Methanothermobacter thermautotrophicus: one gene and its partner. The protein of the gene in region 1 binds, or shares a complex with, the protein of each later gene. Links are inferred from orthologs where the notes say so. Each region holds a gene or a part of one and is shown in the gene's direction. Other genes may lie near its edges.

Evidence for each region.
Region 2: the proteins of fwdF (region 1) and hdrA are in contact, whole or in part, in a cryo-EM structure (PDB 7BKB), measured with the Methanospirillum hungatei proteins. The link is inferred for Methanothermobacter thermautotrophicus from one-to-one orthologs. Residues at the interface, in WP_011448819.1 of Methanospirillum hungatei: Ser2, Thr3, Leu4, Phe5, Pro6, Lys7, Tyr8, Gln21, Leu23, Leu24, Gln25, Gln26, Asn28, Pro48, Glu49, Thr76, Cys78, Ser79, Tyr80, Cys81, Pro104, Ile105, Lys108, Glu109, Gly110, Thr353, Leu355; in WP_011448822.1 of Methanospirillum hungatei: Ala269, Val270, Pro272, Val273, Ile274, Lys275, Pro276, Met281, Gly282, Met283, Ala284, Pro285, Asp306, Ser307, Cys308, Val309, Lys310, Cys311, Leu313, Phe349, Pro350, Ile351, Glu352, Tyr359, Lys360, Asp363, Val365, Ile366, Asn367, Glu370.

The regions. Positions count from the first base shown.
Region 1 is NZ_QKOF01000005.1:176,658-179,908, reverse strand. What follows is about bases 151-3,069. They hold fwdF (tungsten-dependent formylmethanofuran dehydrogenase subunit FwdF), read left to right. Parts: upstream 151-1,044; coding sequence 1,045-2,094; downstream 2,095-3,069. Other genes in these bases: fwdA (tungsten-dependent formylmethanofuran dehydrogenase subunit FwdA), read left to right, coding at 2,767-3,069; fwdD (tungsten-dependent formylmethanofuran dehydrogenase subunit FwdD), read left to right, coding at 2,354-2,746; DNK57_RS03465 (4Fe-4S binding protein), read left to right, coding at 2,109-2,357; DNK57_RS03475 (helix-turn-helix domain-containing protein), read left to right, coding at 591-1,067; fdhF (formate dehydrogenase subunit alpha), read left to right, coding at 151-495. In the rest of the region: more of fdhF, read left to right, coding at 1-150; more of fwdA, read left to right, coding at 3,070-3,251.
Region 2 is NZ_QKOF01000006.1:6,201-9,456, forward strand. What follows is about bases 195-3,118. They hold hdrA (H(2):CoB-CoM heterodisulfide ferredoxin reductase subunit HdrA), read left to right. Parts: upstream 195-628; coding sequence 629-2,608; downstream 2,609-3,118. Other genes in these bases: DNK57_RS04315 (AEC family transporter), read left to right, coding at 195-446; glyA (serine hydroxymethyltransferase), read left to right, coding at 2,787-3,118. In the rest of the region: more of DNK57_RS04315, read left to right, coding at 1-194; more of glyA, read left to right, coding at 3,119-3,256. UniProt on the Methanocaldococcus jannaschii protein: Part of a complex that catalyzes the reversible reduction of CoM-S-S-CoB to the thiol-coenzymes H-S-CoM (coenzyme M) and H-S-CoB (coenzyme B).

The DNA.
Region 1 (3,251 bases):
CTTCAGGATGGTGGCATACAGTGGCCCTGCACATCTCATGACCATGATGGCACACCCTACCTGCATTCTGAGAGATTCTCAACACCCACAGGGAGGGCGTCATTTTTACTGCCAGGGTATCATGTAAGGGAGGTATCAGAGGAGTATCCATTTGTCCTTGTAACCGGTCGCAACCTCTACCAGTACCATACAAGGTCCATGACTGGACGCGTGCCGGAACTTGATTCATTCTCTGACAGCGAGGAACTTCTCATAAACCCTCTGGATGCCGCTGACATCGGGGTTGGGGACGGTGACCTGGTCATGGTGAAATCAGAGAGAGGCTCTCTGGAGGTGAGGGCAAGGATTGCAGAGGAGGTCATGGGGGGGGTTGTCTTTATGACGTTCCACTTTGCAGAGACCCCTGTTAATGTCCTCACAGGGGGAGATTGTGACCCGGTATCAGGGATGCCTGAGCTGAAGTTCACACCCGTCAGCATAAGACCTGTGGAGTAACCACACACCATTATATATATTTTTCTATTTGATTTTTGTAGAAAATTATTATAGGGGCGGCGGCTAAATGTGTGATTAACACACATGGTGACCCTATGCCGAAACATATAGTTTCTGGACTCAAATACATAGCAGCTGTAAATCTGACAAAGCAGGGCCATTCACAGAGAGAGATAGCTAAGGCTCTAAACATGAACAGATCAACTGTTTCTCACTACCTCAACGGCAGGAACCTCTCCTGGAGGTCAATAGAGGTTGCAAGGATAATAACAGAGATGTGTCCAAGGGACTTCCTTCTTCTCACCCACTCCCTTACACAGAACACAGAGATGACAAGGACCATCATAAGAACATGCCAGAAGCAGAGATTTCAGGGAAAGGTCAGGAACTCATGTATTGGGTGCGGGCTATGTGTGGACACATGCCTTATGAAGGCCATAAGTTTAAGAGACCTCAAGGCACATATAGAATCCGAATGGTGCTGCGGGTGTCTCATATGTGTTGAGATGTGTCCAACTGATTCTATAGAAATAAAGGAGGTAGAACTTGATGGAAACAACCGAAGTAATTGAAGGTAAGAACATTACCGTGGAGCGAACCGGTGAAGAAAACAGAAAGTTGATCTTCCAGGATTGCCTCTGCGCTGTTTGCGGACTCTGCGGTGAAATCTGTCCTGTGAACGCCATTGAAGTCAACCCGACAGGTGCAATGGTGAGAACAGAACAGGACGAGTCAAAGATATGCATCGATGAGAACAAATGCGTCCTCTGCGGTATGTGCAGCTCCATCTGCCCATTCCAGGCACTGGACCTTCAGATTGACGGAACATCAATAAAGGAACTTGCAGAATACCCGAAAATCCTCAAATCAGCCGAGATAGACGATGAAACCTGTATCCAGTGCAAGGCCTGTGAAACAGCATGTCCACAGGATGCCATAACCATAACAAGGGACCTTCCCGAAAGGAAGGACCTCGTAACCGGTGAAATCGAGATAGACAAGGAAACCTGTATCTACTGTGGAATGTGTGAGGAGATGTGTCCGGCTGATGCAATAGAGATAGACCACCAGGTACCCAGCTCCTCAAGTCCAGCAGTCGCAACTGACATACGCGTCGACGAGGATAAATGTGTCCACTGTGGCATATGTAAGAGGATATGCCCTGTTGACGCCATAATGCAGGTCTGCAGGATATGCCCATACGGTGAATACGAGATCAAGGTCCCTGAGGTCACAGGAACATCCTACATCGACCCTGAACTCTGCGTGAACTGTGGATGGTGCCAGGAGATATGCCCTGTTGACGCTGCAAAGGTGACAAAACCCTTCGAGGGAGAACTCATAATCAACGAGGACACCTGCCAGGCCTGTGAAACATGTGTGATGGTCTGCCCATGCAACGTTCTATCATTCCCGAAACCAGAAAAACCAGGTGAAAAACCAGCCAAGCTCTACAAGGACGAAAGGTTCTGCATATACTGCGGTGCATGTGAGAGGTCATGTCCCGTCGATGCAATAGAGGTTAAGAGGAGCAGGATAAATACCACTCCAATCAAATCAAAGGCCTGGAAGAACGCCTTTGAATCATTACTCAAATAAATGGAGGTAATCAGATGGCAATAGGACTTAAGGCATACCCTGAACTCTGCCATGGATGTGGAAACTGCGTGATCGCATGTCCAGTGAACGCCCTCAGAAGCCCCGAAGTCGCCGGTGGAAAGGGGCCAACAGATGATGTTGAGATCATCATGATAGTTGAGGACGGGGTTGTTAACATAAAGAACCCTGAACTCTGTGGAAAGTGCGGCACATGCGTTGAAAGTTGCCCTGTTGATGCAATCAGGCTGGAGGAATTAGAATGAGAGTCATACTCAACACAGGAAGGACCATATGGCAGGGACAGGCTATAGAGTCCGGTAAGGACCTTAAGATGTACGTCGATGCGGCTGCCATAATCCAGATGAACCCTGACATGATGAAGCAGCTCGGGATAAACGAAGGAGACAACGTGAAGGTCATCTCAGAATATGGGGATGTAGTTGTAAAGGCTGTTGAAGCAAAGGAGCCACTCCCAGAGGGAATGGTTTACATACCAATGGGTCCCTGGGCCAACAGGGTTATAAGGCCAGACACCGATTCAACAGCAACACCAAGCTTCAAGAACATACCGGTGGAGATCATACCCACCGATGAAGAGGTTCCTGACATGCCTACCCTCATGAAGGTCTACGGTAAGGTAGGTCAGATCTAAAGCTCAGCGGGAGGATTCAAATGGAATACATAATCAAGAACGGATTTGTTTACTGTCCTCTTAACAACGTCGATGGAGAAAAGATGGACATCTGCGTTAAGGATGGTAAAATAGTTGAAAGCGTCAGTGACAGCGCAAAGGTCATTGATGCATCTGGAAAAATGGTGATGCCAGGAGGTGTTGACCCACACGCCCACATAGCAGGTGCAAAGGTCAATGTGGGAAGGATGTACAGGCCAGAGGACAGCCGCAGGGACGTTGAAAAGTTCAGAGCCGGAAGGGCTGGAAGCGGTTTCTCAGTGCCATCAACATTCATGACAGGTTACAGGTACGCCCAGATGGGTTACACCACAGCAATGGAGGCAGCCATGCCGCCACTGCTTGCAAGGCACACCCATGAAGAATTCCATGACACACCCATAATAGACCACGCAGCATACCCTCTATTTGGTAACAACTGGTTTGTGATGGAGTACCTCAAGGATGGAGACGTTGATGCCTGCGC
Region 2 (3,256 bases), on another replicon or contig:
GTTCAAGGATCATGAGGAGGGCCTTGTCCTTCCCACCCATCTGGGCATTCCTGCTTGGGGTTACCTTCAACATCTGTGGACTCCCCACAGGGATTGCAGGAAAAATCCTTGGATACCTCTCAGGGGCGGCGGTACCACTCATAATGATATCCCTGGGCCTTACACTCAACTTCAGGTTTTTAAGGGACTCTGTGACCGATGCAGCCTTTGTAAGCGCCCTGAGGCTCTTCGTATCCCCCTTGATTGCGGCTGGGATCGCATATGTCCTTGCATTCAGGGGAATTAACTTCTCTGTCACGGTACTTGAGGCTTCAATGCCCTCTGCAATGCTTGCAGCGGTACTTGCAATTGAGAATGACCTGGATGTGGACCTGGTATCATCCTGCATATTCATGAGCACCATCCTCAGCCTCGTGTCGTTACCCCTCTGGTCAGTTGTGCTCTAAAAAGTCATAGCAAAATACACACAAAATAAACATTTATTTAATATACCCGAAAAAAAACTGAGAAAAGTGTAATAGTATATAAACCTTACTTAAAGTTTTTGATAGAAATATTTATTTAGCACTGTGGTATACCTTACATCAAATGACTATCATTGCTAGATACCCCTATGCAAGGTGATCTAATGGCAGAAGAAAAAAAAGAAGAAACAATGGAAGAACCAAGGATTGGTGTTTACGTCTGCCACTGCGGTGTGAACATCGGCGGTGTGGTTGACATAGAAGCTGTCAGGGACTACGCTGCAAAATTGCCCAACGTTGTAGTTTCAAAGGACTACAAGTACTACTGTTCAGACCCAGGCCAGCTGGAGATACAGAAGGACATCAAGGAGCTCGGACTGAACAGGGTTGTTGTGGCTGCATGTTCCCCAAGGCTCCACGAACCAACCTTCAGGAGATGTGTTGAGGAGGCAGGTCTCAACCAGTTCCTCTTCGAATTCGCAAACCTCAGGGAACAGGACTCCTGGGTCCACATGGACAACCCTGAGGGTGCAACAGAGAAGGCCAAGGACCTTGTGAGGATGGCTGTTGCCAAGGCAAGGCTCCTGGAACCCCTGGAAGCATCAAAGGTCAGTGTGGATGACAAGGCCCTGGTCATCGGTGGTGGGGTTGCAGGTATACAGACAGCCCTTGACCTGGCTGACATGGGATTCAAGACCTACATGGTTGAGAAGAGGCCAAGTATCTCAGGAAGGATGGGTCAGCTCGACAAGACATTCCCAACCCTTGACTGTTCAATGTGTATCCTCGCACCTAAAATGGTGGACGTCGGTAAACACGACAACATAGAACTCATAACCTACGCCGAGGTTAAGGAAGTTGACGGTTACATAGGTAACTTCAAGGTCAAAATCGAGAAGAAACCAAGATACATAGATGAAGATCTGTGTACCGGATGCGGTTCCTGTGTCGAGGTATGTCCGATTGAAATGCCAAACTACTTCGACGAGGGAATCGGAATGACCAAGGCGGTCTACATACCATTCCCACAGGCAGTTCCACTCTGCGCAACCATCGACAAGGACTACTGTATAGAGTGCATGCTCTGTGATGAGATCTGTGAGAGGGGAGCCGTTAAGCATGACCAGGAACCAGAAGAGATCGAAATCGAAGTGGGTACAATAATCGTGGCCACAGGATACGATGCCTACGACCCAACCGAGAAGCTTGAATACGGTTACGGCAGACACACAAACGTAATAACCGGTCTTGAACTTGAGAGGATGATCAACGCCTCAGGTCCAACCGATGGTAAGGTCATCAAACCATCAGACGGTGAAAAACCCAAGAGGGTTGCCTTCATACACTGTGTCGGTTCAAGGGACGAGCAGATCGGAAAACCATACTGTTCCCGTGTCTGCTGCATGTACATCATGAAGAACGCACAGCTCATAAAGGACAAGATGCCTGACACCGAGGTTACACTCTACTACATGGACATAAGGGCATTCGGTAAAGGATTCGAGGAATTCTACAAACGTTCACAGGAGAAATATGGAATCAAGTTCATCAGGGGTCGACCTGCTGAGATCATCGAGAACCCTGACCTGACACTCACAGTGAGATCAGAGGACACACTCCTCGGTAAGGTCACAGAGTACGACTACGACATGGTTGTACTCGGTGTTGGACTCGTACCACCAGAGGGCTCTGAAAAACTCAGACAGACCATCGGTCTATCCAAATCTGCAGATGGATTCCTCATGGAAGCACACCCAAAACTCAGGCCTGTTGACACCCTGACAGACGGTGTGTACCTAGCAGGTGTGGCTCAGGGTCCAAAGGACATTCCTGACGCTGTTGCACAGGCATCAGGTGCAGCTGCACGTGCAGCAATACCAATGGTTAAGGGTGAAGTGGAAATCGAGCCAATCGTTGCCGTGACAGACTCTGATGTCTGCGGTGGATGTGAGGTCTGCATCGAACTGTGTCCATTCGGTGCCATAAGCATAGAGGAAGGCCATGCAAACGTTAACGTGGCCCTCTGTAAGGGATGCGGAACCTGTGTGGCAGCATGCCCATCAGGTGCCATGGACCAGCAGCACTTCAGGACCAAGCAGATCATGGCCCAGATCGAAGCTGCACTCAACGAACAGGCAAAATAGATGGGTTCACCCCATCAACTCATTTTATTTTTCTAAACTGACACGATATCCTGAAAAGGATCTGTTTCTGAATCCCCACCAAAAACCAGTTATTTATATTGTCATTGCAGCGGGGCATGGAATTTAACACCAATTTTTATATTGTCATTGCAACTATTTCCTAATGGAGATGATTTTCATGGTCACAAATCAGGATTACACCGAGAAGATCAGACAGCTTATGAAGGACCATAACAGCTGGATGGAGTCAAGCATCAACCTCATAGCAAGTGAAAACATAACAAGTTCAAGGGTGAAGGAGGCCCTCCTATCGGATCTATCCCACCGATACGCAGAGGGCCTCCCCGGTGAAAGGCTCTATGAGGGCTGCAGGTACATCGATGAGATTGAGGAGTTAACAATTGAACTATCAAAGAGGCTCTTCAGGGCGGAACATGCGAACGTCCAGCCAACATCAGGCGTGGTGGCAAACCTTGCCTGTTTCTTCGCCACAGCCGACGTCGGCGACCCAATAATGGCCATGGAGGTCCCCTATGGCGGCCACATATCCCATGCCAAGGTCAGCGCAGCCGGTGTAAGGGGTTTCCAGATATACACACACCCCTTTGACTTTGAGAACATGAACATAGACGCCGATGCAATGAAGAA